3 regions of the Amycolatopsis ruanii genome follow, and region 1 is predicted to be linked to each of the others. Evidence: riboswitches for the same ligand, from Rfam matches in the RefSeq annotation. Region 1 holds a riboswitch; each other region holds the start of a gene.
The links. A riboswitch is a leader RNA that binds a small molecule or an ion and turns the genes downstream of it on or off. The one in region 1 is predicted to bind S-adenosylmethionine.

Region 2: another riboswitch for S-adenosylmethionine. It lies ahead of thrC (threonine synthase); the one in region 1 lies ahead of D0D28_RS21705 (aminotransferase class V-fold PLP-dependent enzyme).
Region 3: another riboswitch for S-adenosylmethionine. It lies ahead of D0D28_RS01505 (methionine ABC transporter ATP-binding protein); the one in region 1 lies ahead of D0D28_RS21705 (aminotransferase class V-fold PLP-dependent enzyme).

Annotation. Positions count from the first base shown of each region.
Region 1 covers NZ_PQHY01000042.1:20,074-25,673, forward strand. Annotated here, with positions in the region: gene D0D28_RS21680 (AsnC family protein) at 1-16, shown strand, start outside; partial or broken gene D0D28_RS37700 (IS982 family transposase) at 145-367, shown strand; gene D0D28_RS21690 (LysR family transcriptional regulator) at 406-1,347, shown strand; gene D0D28_RS21695 (RluA family pseudouridine synthase) at 1,367-2,293, opposite strand; gene lspA (signal peptidase II) at 2,290-2,865, opposite strand; gene D0D28_RS21705 (aminotransferase class V-fold PLP-dependent enzyme) at 2,938-4,260, opposite strand; SAM riboswitch class IV at 4,296-4,410, opposite strand; gene D0D28_RS21710 (potassium/proton antiporter) at 4,457-5,600, opposite strand, start outside.
Region 2 covers NZ_PQHY01000089.1:567-6,166, reverse strand. Annotated here, with positions in the region: gene D0D28_RS30880 (ComEC/Rec2 family competence protein) at 1-1,487, shown strand, start outside; gene thrC (threonine synthase) at 1,501-2,766, opposite strand; SAM riboswitch class I at 2,780-2,912, opposite strand; gene holA (DNA polymerase III subunit delta) at 3,049-4,029, shown strand; gene rpsT (30S ribosomal protein S20) at 4,289-4,555, opposite strand; gene D0D28_RS30860 (EamA family transporter) at 4,706-5,569, shown strand; gene D0D28_RS30855 (VOC family protein) at 5,592-5,600, shown strand, end outside.
Region 3 covers NZ_PQHY01000002.1:80,616-86,215, reverse strand. Annotated here, with positions in the region: gene D0D28_RS01515 (TetR/AcrR family transcriptional regulator) at 1-166, opposite strand, end outside; gene D0D28_RS01510 (MFS transporter) at 309-1,721, shown strand; gene D0D28_RS01505 (methionine ABC transporter ATP-binding protein) at 1,773-2,786, opposite strand; SAM riboswitch class I at 2,974-3,064, opposite strand; gene rsmA (16S rRNA (adenine(1518)-N(6)/adenine(1519)-N(6))-dimethyltransferase RsmA) at 3,129-3,989, opposite strand; gene D0D28_RS01495 (resuscitation-promoting factor) at 4,176-5,576, opposite strand.

The sequences.
Region 1 (5,600 bases):
GTCGCTGGAGGACTAGACGAGTGAGTCCTATGACGCTGGCGGTAGCGCAGGTGCTGCCGGGAGCGCGCTCGCAGGCCCGATGGTTGCGGTGTGTGCCCGCCACCTGCCCCGACGCGTTGCCTTACCGGCCCGGCCAGTCCGGGGCCAGGACTACTGACCCTGGCCGGCAAGAGCTACGCCTCCCGCGACCCGGACACCTCCCGCACCGACCGCGGGGTGCGGCTGCTGCGACCGTCCTACCGCAACCGAACCCCACACCCCCGCCCAGCACCTGCTCGAGCCGGCCCGGCAACTGACCGAACCGGTCAGCAACACCCCCAAAGGCCAACTCGATCTCGAACTCATCTGGCACAACCGCCGCCCGGGGAGCCACAACCGGTGGTTGAGCCTGCTTAAGCTGGCCCGGTGGACACCGAGGCACTGCGATCGTTCGTGCTGGCCGCCGAGCTGCGGCAGATGCAGCACGCGGCGGACGAGCTGGGCGTGACGCAGCAGGCGGTGTCGAAGCGGATCGCCGGCCTGGAGCGCGAACTCGGGGTCCGCCTGTTCGTCCGCACCGCCCGCGGCGTCGAACCGACGCTCGACGGGCAGGCGTTCCTCCCGCACGCACGGGGCATCGTCGCCGGGGTGGACCGGGCCGTCACCGCGACCCGGCCGGGCTCGCGGGCGCTGCGGATCGACGTGCTCGGCCTGCGCACCGCCCAGGCCGTCGTCCTGCACGAGTACTGGCGGTCCCGTCCCGGGACCGAACTCGATGTGGTGACCCTCCGGGTCGACGACCCGCACGTGGTGGCCGCCGCCGTGCAGGCCGGCGAGGTGGACGCCGCGTTCCGCGGCGTCACCGATCCGGCCACGCTGCCCGGCGAGGTGCGGATGATCCACGCGTTCGACTCGCCGCTGGAGCTGCTCGTCGGCCCCAGGCACCCGCTCGCCGCCGAACGCGCGGTGACGCCGGACCGGTTGCGCGGCCTGCCGATCCGGGTGCCCGGCATCGCGCCGCGGAGCGAATGGGGTGTGTTCTACGACCAGCTCGCCACGGAGTTCGACCTGCGCATCGACGCGGCGGGCCCGAACTTCGGCAACGAGGTGCTCGCGGACGCCCTCGCCGAGTCGGCGGACCTGGCGACCCTCGTCGGCGCGCGCGACCGCTACCTGTGGCCGGCTCAGCACGACCTGCGCCGCATCCCGATCGTGAACCCGGCGCTGGTCTACCCGCTCTCGCTGCTGCTCCCCCGGACGAACCCGCACCCGGGCCTGCGGGCGGTCATCGAGCACTTCGCGAGTCTGCCACCGCTGACCGGCCCGGCCTGGCTGCCGTCCTGGGCCCGGAACCGCGCTACCGGGTGACCCGTAACGGGCGGGCCGCCTAGCTTTCCGCCCGCAGCACGTCCAGGGCGTGCGACAGGTCCTCCGGGTAGGGCGCCTCGAACTGGACCCAGCGGCCGTCGGCGGGGTGGGCGAAGCCGAGGGTGCGCGCGTGCAGCCACTGCCGGGTCAGGCCGAGCTTGCGGGCCAGCACCGGGTCCGCGCCGTAGGTCAGGTCGCCGGCGCACGGGTGCCGCAGCGCCGAGAAGTGCACCCGGATCTGGTGCGTGCGGCCGGTCTCCAGCTTGACGTCCACCAGGGACGCCGCGCGGAACGCCTCGATCACCTCGTAGTGGGTGACCGACGGGCGGCCCCCGGCGACGACGGCGAACTTGTAGTCGTGCCGGGGGTGCCGGTCGATCGGGGCGTCGATCGTGCCGCGCGTCGGGTCCGGGTGGCCCTGCACGACGGCGTGGTAGCCCTTGTCGACGGTGCGTTCCTTGAACGCGCGCTTGAGCACGGTGTAGGCGTGCTCGCTCTTGGCCACGACCATCACGCCGGTGGTGCCGGCGTCGAGGCGGTGCACCACACCCTGGCGCTCGGCCGCGCCGGAGGTGGAGACGCGCAGCCCGGCCGCGGCGAGCCCGCCGACGACGGTGGGCCCGGTCCAGCCGGGGCTGGGGTGCGCGGCGACGCCGACCGGTTTGGCCACGACCACGATGTCGTCGTCGTCGTGGAGGATGCGCAGGCCCTCGACCGGTTCGGCGATCACCTCGACCGGGTTGTCCGGGTCGGGCAGGGTCACCTCGAGCAGCACCCCGGCCGAGAGGCGGTCGGACTTGCCGGCGGGACGACCGTCGAGCAGGACGTCGCCGGACTCGGCCAGCTCCGCGACGACCGTGCGGGACAGGCCGAGGAGTTTCGCCAGGCCCGCGTCCACGCGCATGCCGTCGAGCCCGTCCGGGACGGGCAGCATCCGGGCGCTCAACGCTTGGCTTTCTTGACGGAGCCGTCGTAGTCGCGGCCGAGCAGGGACAGCAGCACGATCAGCACGCCGCCGACGCAGATCGCCGAGTCGGCCACGTTGAAGACCGGCCACACGTCACCGTCGGGCGCGAACAGCGACACGAAGTCCACGACGTGACCGCGCAGGACACCGGGCGCGCGGAACACGCGGTCGACGAGGTTGCCGAGCGCGCCGGCCAGGATGAGCCCGAGGCCGATCGCCCAGCCGGCCGAGCGCAGCCGCTTGGCGAACCAGATCAGCGCGACGACCACCCCGAACGCGACGATCGCGAACACCCAGGTCATGCCGGTGACGCCCAGGCCGAAGGCGGCGAAGGGGTTGCGGATGAGCTGCAGGTAGACGAGCCCGCCGAGCACCCGGACCGGCTCGTGCCCCTCCAGGGTCGCCACGACGACCGACTTGGTCACGACGTCCACCGCGAACACGACGATCGCGATCACGGCCAGCAGCAGGGCGCGCCGCCGGGGCGGGGGCGCCGGCTGCTCGTCCGGCACGGTGTCCGGGTCCGGGGAGGGCTGGGGGTCACTGCTCACCCCGCCATTGTCCACGCCTGCCGGGAGGGCCCCCGGCGCAGGCCGGGAAACGCCCGGAACCGCCCACACCGCTCAGGCCAGAAACCCCGGCAACGGCCGCGGATCCGGGCACGGCGCCCACCGGCCCTCCACCACCCCGTAGGTCCACCGGGCGCCGCGGGCGACGATCTGCCGAAGCGCGGTCACCAGCCGGTCGATGTGCTCGGCCGTGGTGCCCAGCCCGAGGCTCACCCGCAGCGCCTGCTGCCCCTCCCCGCCGGTGCGCTCCACCAGCCGCCGCACCGCGATGTGCGCGCAGAACGCGCCGTCGCGCACGCCGATGCCGTACTCGGCCGACAGGACCGCCGCCACCCAGCCCGGCTCGAACCCGTCGAGCACGAAACTCACCGTGCCGACCCGCTCGGCCGCGCCGTCGAACAGCCGCAGCTCCGCCAGGTCCGGCACCGCCGCCAGCCCCCGCGTCAGCCGCTCCAGCAGCTCCCGCTCGTGCGCCACCACCGCGTCCCACGACCCGGCCAGCTCCTCGCACGCCACACCGAGCGCGTACACGCCCACGGTGTTGGGCGAACCGGCCTCGTGCCGCTCGACCCCGCTCTGCCACGCCACCCCGAGACCGTCGCCGTCGCGGCGCACGGACTTCGTCGCCCCGCCGCCGGCCAGGTACGGGTCCGCCGCGCGCAGCCAGTCGCCCCGCCCGATCAGCGCGCCCGCCCCGAACGGCGCGTACAGCTTGTGCCCGGACAGCACGACGTAGTCCACGTCCAGCTCCCGCACCGAGATCGGCCGGTGCGGAGCCAGCTGCGCGCCGTCCAGGGCGACGCGCGCGCCGTGCCGCCGGGCCACCGCCGCGATCTCGGCCACCGGCAGCAGCTCGCCGGTCACGTTCGACGCGCCGGTCACGACCACCAGCCGCGGCCCCTCCGGGCACTCCGCCAGCGCACTGTCCACAGCGGACACCGCGGCCAGGCGCGTGTTCGGCAGCGGGATCCGGCGCACGTTCGGGCCGCGCCACGGCAGCAGCGCCGCGTGGTGCTCGGTGTCGAACAGCACCACCGACGTGTGCCGGGGCAGGCTGCGGGCCAGCAGGTTCAGCGCGTCCGTGGTGTTGCGGGTGAACACGACCGCGTCCGAGGACCGCGCGCCGACGAACCGGCGCAGCACGTCACGGGTCCGCTCGTAGACCTTTGTGGACACCTGCGAGGCGAACCCCGCGCCGCGGTGCACGCTGGCGTAGTGGGGCAGGAACTCGTCCACCGCGCGCCGCACGGACTCCAGGCACGGGGCGCTGGCCGCGTGGTCGAGGTTGGCGTAGTCCAGCTCCCCGCCGGTGACCAGCGGAACGGCCGCGGCTGCGGTGACGGCGGGGGTGGTGACGCGATCGAGAGCGAGAGTCATCGGAACGGCTCCTCGGGTCCGGGGACCCGCACCGGGGTCCGCGCTTGCCCGCCGCACCTCGCGACGAGCCAGGTCCTCACCCGGGGCACCCCACCGCGGAAGGAGGGTTGCCGGCCAGCGAGCCGGGGCTTGGCGCTGGCACTCATGACCTACGCCGACACAGTAACCGATCGTCCCCGCGGCGCGCCAGCGGGTCTCACGTGCCGGACTCGCCCTTCCAGCGCGCCAGCGGCCCGGCCCGGTCCACCGCGCGGATGCGCCGCTCGGCCGCCTCCCGCGCGGACTCGGTGCTCACGATCAGGATCTGGTCCCCGCGCTGCAGCCGGTCGGTGCGCTGCGGGGTGAAGCTGCGGCCGTCGCGGACGATCAGGCTCAGCGACGCCCCGGACGGCAGCCGCAGCTCGGACAGGTACACGCCGTGCAGGCGGGAGCCGGGCTGGATCTTGACCTGGAGCAGCTCGGCCTGCAGCTCGTCCAGCGGCGCGGCGTCGACCTGGACCTCCTTCGGCTCCGCGTCCCCGGGCAGCCGGAGGATCCGCGCGAGGCGGCCCAGCGTCAGCCCCTGGACGAGGGTGAGCACGATCACGAGCACGAACACGGCGTCGACGAGCCGTTGCGCACCGGCCATCTGCTCGGACAGCGGGATCATCGCCAGCACGATCGGCACCGCGCCGCGCAGCCCCGCCCAGGACAGGAACACCTGCTCGCGCAGCGGAACGCGGAACGGCAGCTGCGTGACGAGCACCGACACCGGGCGCGCGAGCAGCAGCAGGACCGCGGCGGCGATCAGGCCGGGCACGATCGACTCCAGCAGCCGCCCGGGTGAGGCGAACAGGCCCAGCAGCACGAACAGCCCGATCTGGGCGAGCCAGCCGAGACCCTCCGCGAAGGACACCGTGTCGGACCGGTGCGGCAGCCGGGCGTTGCCGAGCACCACCGCGGCGACGTAGGTGGCCAGCAGCCCGGACGCGTGCAGCAGCTGCCCGGACGAGTAGGCCACCACGCACACCGCGACCGTCGCGAGTGGATAGAGACCGGTGGCGGGCAGCGCCGAGCGCCGCAGGGCCCAGGCCCCGGCGAAGCCGAGCACCAGGCCGAGCGCCAGGCCCGCGCCCAGTTCGTAGACCACCAGCAGCGGCAGCGACCAGTCCACCAGGGTGCCCTGGGCCAGCACGACGACCGCGATGTAGGCCGGCGCGTCGTTGATGCCGGATTCCAGTTCGAGGGCGCCCACCAGTCGTTTCGGCAGGCCCGCGCTGCGCAGCACGGAGAACACCGCGGCCGAGTCGGTGGGGGCCAGCACCGCGCCCCACAGCAGGGCGGTCCGCCAGTCCAGGCCG
Region 2 (5,600 bases), on a different contig from region 1:
GGCTGGCGCTGGCCGGGTTCGTGGTCCTGGCGGGCGCGGAGCCGAGCGTTCTGCGGGCCGGGGTCATGGGCGGGATCGCCCTCCTGGCGCTGGCGTTGGGGCGGGAGCGATCGGTCGTGCCCGCGCTGGCCGCGGCGACGTGCGTCCTCGTGGCGTGGGATCCCGCGATGGCCGTGAGCTTCGGCTTCGCGCTCTCGGTGATCGCGACGGCCGGGCTGGTGCTCCTGGCGCCGCGGTGGGCGGAAGCCCTCCAGCGTCGCCGGGTGCCGCCGGGTTTCGCGGAGGGGCTGGCGGTGCCGGCGGCGGCGTTCGTGGTGACCGCGCCCGTCGTGGCCGGGATGGCCGGGCAGCTGAGCCTGGTCAGCGTGGCGGCGAACGTGCTGGCCGCGCCGGTGGTCGCTCCGGCGACGGTGTTCGGGGTGCTCGCGACGGTCGTCGCCACCGCGTGGCCCGCCGGTGGCGAGATGGTCGTCCGGCTGGCCGGGCCGGAGGCGGGCTGGCTGATCGTCGTCGCGCGGCGGGCGTCGGAAGTGCCCGGGGCGGTGCTGGCGTGGCCCAGCGGCTGGTGGGGCGGGTTCCTCGCGCTGGTGGTCGCCGTCGCCGTGGTGCTGGCGCTGCGCCGGCGGCGGCTGCGGGTGTTGCTGGCGCTGGTGCTGGCCGGGGTGCTGCTGGTCGTCCTGCCGGGCAGGGTGATCGCGCCCGGCTGGCCGCCGCCGGGCTGGGCGGTCGTCGCCTGCGATGTCGGTCAGGGCGACAGCCTCGTGCTGGCCACCGGTGAGCCCGGTCGGGCGGTCGTGGTGGACGCCGGGCCAGAGCCGGGGCCGGCCGACCGGTGCCTGGACCGGCTGGGCGTCGAGCGGGTGCCCTTGGTGGTGCTGAGCCACCTGCACGCCGACCACATCGGCGGGCTCGACTCGGTGTTCGAGGGGCGGTCGGTGGGGGCCATCGCGGTGGGACCGGGGCGGCAGCCGGACTGGGCGTGGCGTCAGGCCGGCCGGATCGCCGCCAGGCACGGGGTTCCGCTGCTCGAACTGGACCTCGGTCGACGGCTCGAGTGGCCTGCGCTGGACCTGGAGGTGCTCGGTCCCCGGTACGTGCCGGAAGGAGAGGACGACGACGGAACACAGATCAACAACGGCTCGGTCGTGCTACGGGCTCACACGGCGGCGGGCGGCGTGCTGCTGACCGGTGATGTGGAACTGGCCGCGCAGGCCGACCTGGTGGCTGCCGGAACGGATCTGCACGCGGAGATCCTGAAGGTGCCCCACCACGGCAGCAGGTTCTCGCTGCCCCAGTTCCTGGCCGCGGTGTCCGCGCGGCTGGCGCTGGTGAGCGTCGGTTTGGGCAACCGCTACGGCCACCCGAACCGCACGACACTCGACACCCTGACCGCGGACGGCGCGCTCGTCGCCCGCACGGACACCGACGGCGACACCGCGGTGATCCCCGATCAGACCGGTCCGGCGCTGGTGCGCCGGGGGAAGTGAGGTGGAACCTTGATTACAGACCCAGCGCCTCGTGCACGGCCGCCGCCGACGGCGGCACGGTCGCCTTGGGGCCGACCTCGTTCTCGATCGCGTCCAGGGTCTTCAGGCCGTCACCGGTGATGAGAAGGACGGTCTCGGCGTCCGGGTCGATCTTGCCGGCCTCGATGAGCTTCTTCGCCGTCGCGACGGTGACACCACCGGCGGTCTCGGTGAAGATGCCCTCGGTGCGGGCCAGCAGGCGGATGCCCTCGACGACCTCTGCGTCGGTCACGTCCTCGATCGCGCCGCCGGTGCGGCGGACCGTGTCGAGCACGTAGGGGCCGTCGGCCGGGTTGCCGATCGCCAGCGAGCGGGCGATCGTGTCCGGCTTGACCGGCTGGACGACGTCGTGGCCGTTGCGGAAGGCCGCGGAGACCGGCGAGCAGCCGGCCGCCTGGGCACCGAAGACCTTGTACGGGGTGTCGTCGACCAGGCCGAGCTTGGCGAACTCGCGGAAGCCCTTGTCCACCTTGGTCAGCTGCGAGCCCGAGGCGATCGGCACGACGATCTGCTCGGGGATCCGCCAGCCGAGCTGCTCGGCGACCTCGTAGGCGAGCGTCTTCGAGCCCTCCGAGTAGTAGGGGCGCACGTTGACGTTCACGAACGCCCAGTTCTCGTGCTCGGCGGCCAGCTCGGTGGCCAGGCGGTTGACGTCGTCGTAGTTGCCGTCGACGGCGATGAGGTTGCCGTCGTAGACCGCGGTGGTCAGCACCTTGGCGCGCTCGAGCGAGGACGGGATCAGCACCACGGACTGCCAGCCGGCGCGGGCGGCTGCCGCGGCGACGGCGTTGGCCAGGTTGCCGGTGGACGGGCAGGCCAGGGTGTCGAATCCGAACTCGCGAGCCGCGGCCAGGGCGACGGCGACGACGCGGTCCTTGAACGAGTGGGTGGGGTTGCCGGTGTCGTCCTTGACCCACAGGCTCTTCACGCCGAGAGCCTTGGCGAGCCGGTCGGCCTTCACCAGCCTGGTACACCCGGGCTCGGTGTTCGGGATCTCCTCGACGTTCGAGGGCACCGGGAGGAGCTTCTTGTAGCGCCAGATGTTGCGCGGGCCGGCCTGGATGTCCTCGCGGCGCACACGGCCGAAGTCGTAGGCGACCTCGAGCGGGGAGAAGTCCTCGGCGGAGACGAACTCCGGGGCGAGCGGCTGGCGGTGACCCTCTTCCTTGGAGACCAGTTCCACGGCCGGACCGAGGTCGACGGTGCCGCGGGTGGTGGTCGAATCGAGGGCTGCAGTCATCGCGAGGTTCCTTTCCTCATCTGTCCCGCTGACGCGGGCCGGAATTGGCACCGTGATCGTCAGCTACCTCGCGGAATCGAGATGACAGGCTGACGCCGGTTGCCGGGGCTTCGTCGGGCCGTTCCCTCTGCCCCTCTGGATGAGCGGTATTCGATTGTGGTGGCTCACGCGCTCGCGCGATGCCTGGTTGACAACATACGGCACATCGCTCGGACCACGCCATGCCCCTGCGGGTTTCATCACGCTCGGGAGCTGTCGGTGGTCCGTGGGAGGATCTGAACCGTGACCGCGCCGGCAACCACCTCCGCCCCCCTGCAGCTCGTGCTCGGCGAAGAGGAGCTGCTCGTCGAGCGCGCCGTCCGGGGCGCTCTCGGTCAGGCCCGCCGGGAGGACCCAACGGCCGAGATGACCAAGGTCCGCGTGCCCGATCTCACACCGCCCGCCCTCGCCGAGCTGGTCAGCCCGTCGCTGTTCAGCGAGGGGCGGGTCATCGTGCTGGAGGGCGCGCAGGACATCGGCCAGGAGCTGGCCGATGCGGTGCTGGCCTACGCGAAGATGCCGGCCGACGGGGTCGTCCTCGTCGTCGTGCACACCGGGGGCGGACGCAGCAAGGCGGCCAAGTCCCTGCCCGCGGCGCTGCGCAAGGCCGGTGCGCAGGTCACCGAGTGCCCGAAGATCACCCGGCCGGCGGATCGCGAGTCGTTCGTCCGCAACGAGGTCCGGCAGGCCGGTGGGAAGATCGACCCGGCGGGTGTCGCGGCGCTGATCGACGCCGTCGGATCCGACCTGCGGACGGCGGCCGCGGCCGCGTCGCAGCTGGTGGCGGACTCCGGCGGGCGGGTCGACGAGGAGGCCGTGCGCCGCTACCACCGCGGCCGAGCGGACGTAACCGGCTTCGCCGTGGCGGAGAAGGCCGTCGCGGGGGAGCGCGGCGCGGCGCTGGAGGCGATGCGGTGGGCGCTGCAGATCGGCGTGGCGCACGTCCTGATCGCCGACGCCCTCGCCGACGCGGTGCGCACCATCGCGCGGGTGTCGTCGGCGGGGCGCGGCAACCCGAACCAGATGGCCGGTGAGCTGGGCATGCCGCCGTGGAAGATCCGCAAGGCGCAGGGACAGTCCCGCGGGTGGACACAGGCCGGCCTCGCCGAGGCGATGGCGGTGGTGGCGAGGGTGAACGCCGAGGTCAAGGGCCAGGCCGCGGACCCGGCCTACGCGCTGGAGCGGGCAGTCCTGGAACTCGCCGCCGCCCGCGACAAGCGCTGAGCCCGGCTGGCGGACCCGGAACAGCGCCGGGGCGGGCGCTGTGGGGTTGGGGGTTGCTGGTGAGCGCCTGGGCCGGGAGTCACCGCTGCTGGTGCAGTCATGAACCGACGCCGGCTGCGCAGCCGGAGGGCGGCTGCCGTGACCGGGGTGCCGTGGGCGGTCCCGCGTCGATCGCATCGGGGGAAGTGGCAGCCTTGTCAGCCCGCGGGAACGGCGAAGGGGCGGGCACCCTGCCGGATGCCCGCCCCTTCGCTGGAGATCAAGCTCCGAGCTGGTTGACGCGCTTGGCCATCGCCGACTTCTTGTTGGCGGCCTGGTTCGCGTGGATGACGCCCTTGCTGGCGGCCTTGTCCAGGGCGCGAGCGGCAACCTGCTGCAGCTCGACGGCCTTGGCCTTGTCGCCCGACTCGGCGGCCTCGCGGAACTTGCGGATCGCGGTCTTCACCGAGGACTTGACCGACTGGTTGCGCTGGCGCGCCTTCTCGTTGGTCTTGATGCGCTTGATCTGGGACTTGATGTTGGCCATGAAGGCGCTCCTTCGATCTGTCGGTGGGTTCGCTGCCGCGCTGTACCGGCCCCGGCGTGCGGGTTTCCTCCCTGGCGGAATGCCACACGGCAACGACCGTCAAGGTTAGCAGGGCGCTACGGTGTCACTCGCACTGGCTGGGAGGGGCAGGTGAACGGCACGGCGCTCGGGCTCGTACTCCTGGCTGCCGTCGTGCACGCCGGGTGGAACCTCGCGGCCAAACGGGTCGCCGCCGGGGCCCGGTTCGTCTTCCTCTACTACACCGTCTCGGCGGTGGTCTGCGCCCCGGTCGCGGTCGTCGCACTCGTGGCCGAGGGGCAGCATCCACAGTGGACCTGGCTGGTGGCGGCGCTGCTCACCGCGGTCTTCCACATCGCCTACAGCATCGTGCTGCAGCGGGGGTACCGCGTCGGCGACCTGTCCGTCGTCTACCCGCTGGCGCGGGGGAGCGGACCGCTGCTGTCGGTGCTCGCGGCCGTCGTCCTGCTCGGCGAGCGGCCGGGGTGGCTCGGGCTCGCCGGGGCGTTCCTCGTCGTCGCCGGGGTGCTGGTGATCGGGCTCGGCTCGCGCTCGGCCGCGGACGCCCGCGCCCGCCGGGCCGGGGTCTGGTACGGGCTGCTCACCGGCGTCGCCATCGCCGCCTACACGCTCTGGGACGACCACGCCGTCAACGCCCTCGCCGTCCCGCCCCTGACCTACTTCGCCGCCGGCTCGGTGCTGCAGAGCCTGCTGCTCGCGCCCGCGGCCATGCGGGCAGGCGGCCGGATCGGCGCGCTGTGGCGGTCGCACTGGCGGGAGGCGGTGATCGTCGGGGTGCTGTCGCCCGTCGCGTACCTGCTCGTGCTCTACGCGATGCGCATGGCGCCGATCAGCCTGGTCGCGCCCGCTCGGGAGGTGAGCATCGTGCTGGGCGGGCTCGCCGCCCTGCTCGTGCTGGACGAGCCGCACCCGGTCCGCCGCCTGGCCGGCTCGGTCGTGGTCCTGGCCGGGATCGCCGCGATTGCGGCCTCCTGACCGGGTGGGGTAGGGAAGAGGTATGGACGTG
Region 3 (5,600 bases), on a different contig from region 1:
GGACGATGTCCTCTTTCGTGCGGAAGTGGTAGTAGAGCGCGGCCTTGGTGACGCCCAGCGCCTCCGCGATCTCCCGCAACGACGTCTTCTCGTAGCCCTGCTCGACGAACAGGTCCAGCGCGATCTGCTGGATGCGCTCGCGCGTGTCGGTCCGCCGCCCCGCCATGACCGTCCTTCCTGAGGAACTCTCAAACTTGCTTGACGACCGGCTAGCAATGGGCCTACCGTGTCGTCGGCGCCATTACTTGTCGGCCGACTAGCAATGGTTGCTCTCAGTCTAACCCAGTTCTCCACCAGGGGGTTCCACCATGACCACCACCACTCCGGCGCCGGTGACGGCGCCCACGGATTCGAGGAAGTGGCTGGCGCTCGCCGTCGTCGGGCTCGCCCAGCTGCTCGTCATCATCGACACGACGATCGTCAACATCGCGTTGCCCACCGCCCAGGCCGACCTCGGCATGTCCGACGTCGCCCGGCAGTGGACGATCAGCGCCTACACGCTGGCCTTCGGCGGTCTGCTGCTGCTCGGCGGGCGGCTGGCCGACCGGCTGGGCCGCAAGAACACGCTCATCGTGGGCGCGCTCGGCTTCGCCGCCGCCTCCGCGCTGGGCGGGATGGCCTCCGGGCCTGGCCTGCTCATCGCCGCCCGCGCGGCCCAGGGGGTCTTCGCCGCGCTGCTGGCGCCGTCCACGCTCTCGCTGCTGACCATCACGTTCACCGAGGCGAAGGAGCGGGCCAAGGCGTTCGGGATCTTCAGCGCGATCATGATGTCCGGCGGCGCGCTCGGCTTGGTGGCCGGTGGCGCGCTGGCCGAGTACGCGTCCTGGCGCTGGTGCCTGTACGTGAACCTGCCGATCGCCGTCGCCGCCGCCGTCGCGGGCTGGTTCGTGCTGCCGAAGGTGCCGGGCCACCGGTCGACGCGGCTGGACTGGTTCAGCGCGGTGCTGGGCAGCGCCGGGATCGCCGGCCTCGTCTACGGCCTGTCCGAGGCCGCCGGCCGCGGCTGGGGTTCGGCGGTGGTGCTCGGCACGCTGGCCGCCGCGGTGGTGCTGCTGGCCGGGTTCGTGTTCCGGCAGGCCCGGGTCGGGAACCCGCTGCTGCCGCTGCACGTCGTCGCCGACCGGACCCGCTCGTCGGGCTTCCTGACCATCGCGATCGCCGCGTTCGGGATGTTCGGGATGTTCCTGTTCGTCACCTACCAGCTGCAGGCGATCATGGGCTTCGGCGCGCTCGGCGCCGGACTGGCGTTCCTGCCGTTCCTGGCGGCCAACGTGACGGTCTCGACCCTGCTGACGCGGCGGCTGATCCCGCGGACCGGGCCGCGCCCGCTGCTGGTGATCGGGCTCCTGCTGATGGCGGCCGGGCTCGCCGGGCTGACCCAGTTGTCGGTCGACACGTCTTACTGGAGCCTCATCCTGCCGGTGACGCTGGTGCTCGGGGCCGGCGCCGGGCTGGCGATGCCGACGGTCATGAACATCGCGACCGCCGGGGTGGAGCCGGCGGACTCCGGGGTGGCGTCGGCGTTCATCACGACCTCCCAGCAGGTCGGCGCGTCGATCGGCACGGCGTCGCTGAACACGATCGCCGCGAGCGCGACCGCCTCGGCCGCCGGGCTGGCCCTGCCCGCGGCGACCGTGCACGGGTACGCCGTGGCGAACGGCTGGGCCGCGGGGATCGTGGCACTCGGCGCTATCGCGGTCGGGGTCCTCGTCCGCAAGTGAGACGAGCGGAGGGGCGTCCCGGACGGGACGCCCCTCCTGCCGTGTGCGGGATCAGGCCGCGACGACGCTCTTCGGGCCTTCCTTCGGGTGCACGACGGAGGCGCCGCGGTCGGCGATCCACGCCAGCGCGGCGTCGGCCTGGCTGCCGTTGACGCCGACCCGGAAGCGGGCCACCGGGGTGTCACCGACGCGGGTCAGGCCGCCGCCGATCGTGGCGAGCTCGACCTCGAACCGCGCGGAAGCCTCGGGCAGCAGCGCGCCGACGGCCGCGAAGCCGATCAGCACGACGTCGACGGACCGGTCGTAGCTCGACGACTGGCTGCGCGGCGTGTCGATCGGGGGCAGCAGGCTCTGCGCGACCTTGCTCGCCGGGTTGGCCAGCAGCTCCAGCACGGTGCCCTGCTCGACGAGCCGCCCGTCCTCCAGCGCCGCGACCCCGTCGCAGACGCGCCGCACCGCGGCGCCGTCCTGGGTGGTCAGCAGCACGGTGACGCCCAGCTCCGCGCGGGCGCGGTCGAGGACGGTCAGCACGCCGCCGGTCTCCTCCGCGCCGACACCGGCGGTCGGGTCGTCGGCGAGCAGCACGGCCGGGCCGGCGGCGAGCGATCGCGCCAGCGCGACGCGGCGGCGCTGTCCCGGGGTCAGCTCGCTCGGGCGCAGCGCGGCGCGCTGGGTCAGGCCGGCCAGGTCGAGCAGGCGGCCGACGCGGCTGCGGCGCTGCGGACCGTCCAGGCCGAGCTGCTCCAGCGGGGCCGCGACGTTGCCGGCCACGGTGCGCTCGGCGTGCAGCACCGGCTGCGCGTCCAGCACCGCGACCTGGCGGCGCACCTCACGCAGCCGCCGCCCGTCGAGGCCGGTGGTGTTCAGGCCGTCCAGGCGCACGACACCGCGGTCGGGCTTCTCCTGCAGGGCGATGCACCGGGTCAGGGTGGACTTGCCGGAGCCGGCCGGGCCGACGACGCCGAACAGGGCGCCGGCGGGCACCTCGACGCTCACGTCCCGCAGGGCGTGGACGGGCTTGGCGGCACCGGGGAAGGACTTGGTCAGGTTTTCGACAGTGATCACGAATGGCTCCAGCACAACAGGCGCGAACGCGCCGACCGCACACCAAGGCGACCGTCCAGTGCGGACGGTCAGGCGAAGACAGGGAAAAGTGGTGGTTCAGAAGCGGTCAGCGACGACACGCACAGACCGTGCGACGACATTCGTCGACGACGCGGCGCCTCGTGAGCATCGTGCGATACACAGGAATCCTCCATCGGTCCTGGCGTTAGCACCTGCCCCGGGTGGGGTGGTTGCTGCGGCTTCGGCGAGCCAGGTCTCTCAGCCGCTCGGGATGGATACCTCAAAGAGTAGAACGGACTTCACATCTTTTTGGCAAGTCCCCGGCGCGGATCAGGTGCGAGATCACACCAACGGTGGTAAGGACTTGCTCGCCGCGATCCTGGCGAAGTCCCTTACCCCGAGCTGCTCGCCCCGGGTGCGCGGATCGACACCGGCCGCGCGGAGGATCGCCTCGGCCCGCTCCCCCGAACCGGCCCACGACGCCAGCGCGGCGCGCAGGGTCTTCCGGCGCTGGGCGAAGGCGGCGTCCACGACGGCGAACACCTCGTCCCGGTTCGCGTCCGACACCGGTTCCGCGGACCGCTCGAACGCGACGAGCGCGGAGTCCACGTTGGGCACCGGCCAGAACACCGCGCGGGGCACGGGCGCGACCTTGCGGGCCGGGCCGTACCAGGCGAGCTTCACGCTGGGGACGCCGTAGATGCGGCTGCCCGGGCCGGCGGCCATCCGGTCGGCGACCTCGGTCTGGACCATCACCAGGCCGTGCGCCAGCGAGGGCAGCTCGGCGAGCAGGTGCAGGACCACCGGGACGGCGACGTTGTAGGGCAGGTTGGCGACCAGGTGCGTGGGCTCCTGGGCCAGGTCCGCGCGCCGGAGCTTGAGAGCGTCCCGGATCTGGACGGTGAACCGGGGGACGGCTTCGGGCGCGCGCTCGGTGATGGTGACCGGCAGGCGCTGCCCGAGGACCGGGTCGATCTCGACGGCGGTGACCGTGGCCCCCGAGTCCAGAAGGCCGAGCGTCAGCGAACCCAGGCCCGGGCCGACTTCGAGGACGTGATCGCCGTCGCCCACTCCGGAGAGGTCGACGATGCGGCGGACGGTGTTGGGGTCGTGCACGAAGTTCTGGCCGAGCTTCTTCGTGGGACGGACGTCCAGCTCGGCGGCCAAGCCCCGGATCTCGGCTGGTCCGAGCAGTGCTGTCACGTCTGGTGATGCTACTGGCCCGCCCCACCCCCACCACCGCGAGTCCCACGCTCCCGCGCGCGAGTCCCACGCTCAGGTCCGCGAGTCCCACGTCCCCGCGCGCGAGTTCCGCATTCGCGGCAGGCCACCCGCAAAAAAAGATGACCCCGGCCACCGGCCGGGGTCATCATGGTCTTGCTCGGGGGGTCAGCTGGTCGCCTTGGCGCCGCAGACCGGCCAGGCTCCGTAGCCGCCGCGGTCGTCGCGCACCTTGGTCGCCACCGCGATCTGCTGTTCGCGCGTGGCCTGGTGCGGGTAGGCCGCGTACTGGTCGCCGCCGTAGGCGTCCCACGTGCTCTTGTTGAACTGCAGGCCGCCGTAGTAGCCGTTGCCGGTGTTGATCGACCAGTTGCCGCCGGACTCGCACTTCGCGATGGCGTCCCAGATGGCGCTGTCGCTGATCACCGGCTGCTTCGTGCCGACCCGGACGATCTTCGGCTTGGCCTCGACCAGCACCTTGGTCGACAGCTCCTCGCGGGCGGTCTCCTTGCCGTTGCGCTTGGTGATCCGGTAGGTCACCAGCTTCTTGCCCGCGGTGCCCGGGTCCTGGACGACCTCGTCACCGGCGTCGAGGGTCGCGTCCTTGATCTCCTGGACCTCGGGCGCGATCTCCTCTTCCTGGTTGATCACGGACACGCCGGTGCGGGAGATGTGCACCTCGGCGCCGTTGGCCAGCTTGAGGCCGAGCCCGCCGTCGATCTCGTCGTCCGGGCCGAGCGACAGGCCCTGCTCGGCCAGGAACTCCTCCGCGGTGATCGCGGTGGTGCTCACCTGGCGCGGGGCGGCGTCGCCGTCGAACACGGTGATGTTCTTGAGGGTCTTGACCTCGACGGTCGCGCCGTCCAGCGGCAGCTCCGCGTCCAGCGGCATCGAGTACGCGGTGCCCGGGCCGAACTGGCCGCTCAGGCCCAGCTGCGTGATGGCCTCCTGGAGGCTCGTCGCGCGGACCCACAACTCGCGGGCGACCCCGTCGACGACGAGGTTCAGCTTGCGGCCGCGCTCCAGCTTGATGACGCCACCGTCACCGACCGGCGCCTGCGGCGAGGGGGACAGCGCGTCGTGCTCACCGACGGTGAGACCGGCGTCCTCGAGGACCTCGCCGACCGTCTTGCCGAAGCTGTGCACGGTCTGCGTGTGGCCGTCGACGTCGACGGTCACGCTCTTGTTCATGGCCAGCGCGGCCGCGCCGCCGCCGGTCAGGCTGATCAGGAGGGCCAGGACCGAGCCCCGGAGGAACCGGCGCTTCCAGGTCTTGACCGCGGTGACGAGGGCCTTCTCCGGCTCCTCTTCGGCCTCCACGGCGGCCGTGCGGTCTTCGGACACCGCATCCGGGATGGCCAGCGCCGGGAGCATCGTGGTCTCGGCGTTGATCAGCCGGATCAGCTCGTCGACGTCGATCTCGGCCTCGGCCATGAGATCGTCCGCGTCGCTACCCAGAACCGTGCGGATGTCGTGCTCGGTGACGGCCAGGTCGTCCGAGAACGCGTCGGCGTCGGGCCAGTCGAGGGTGCCCACGGCGCCGCCACGGCTGGACTCGAACCAGTCCATCGCCTCGGTCGGGCGCGCGTCGGC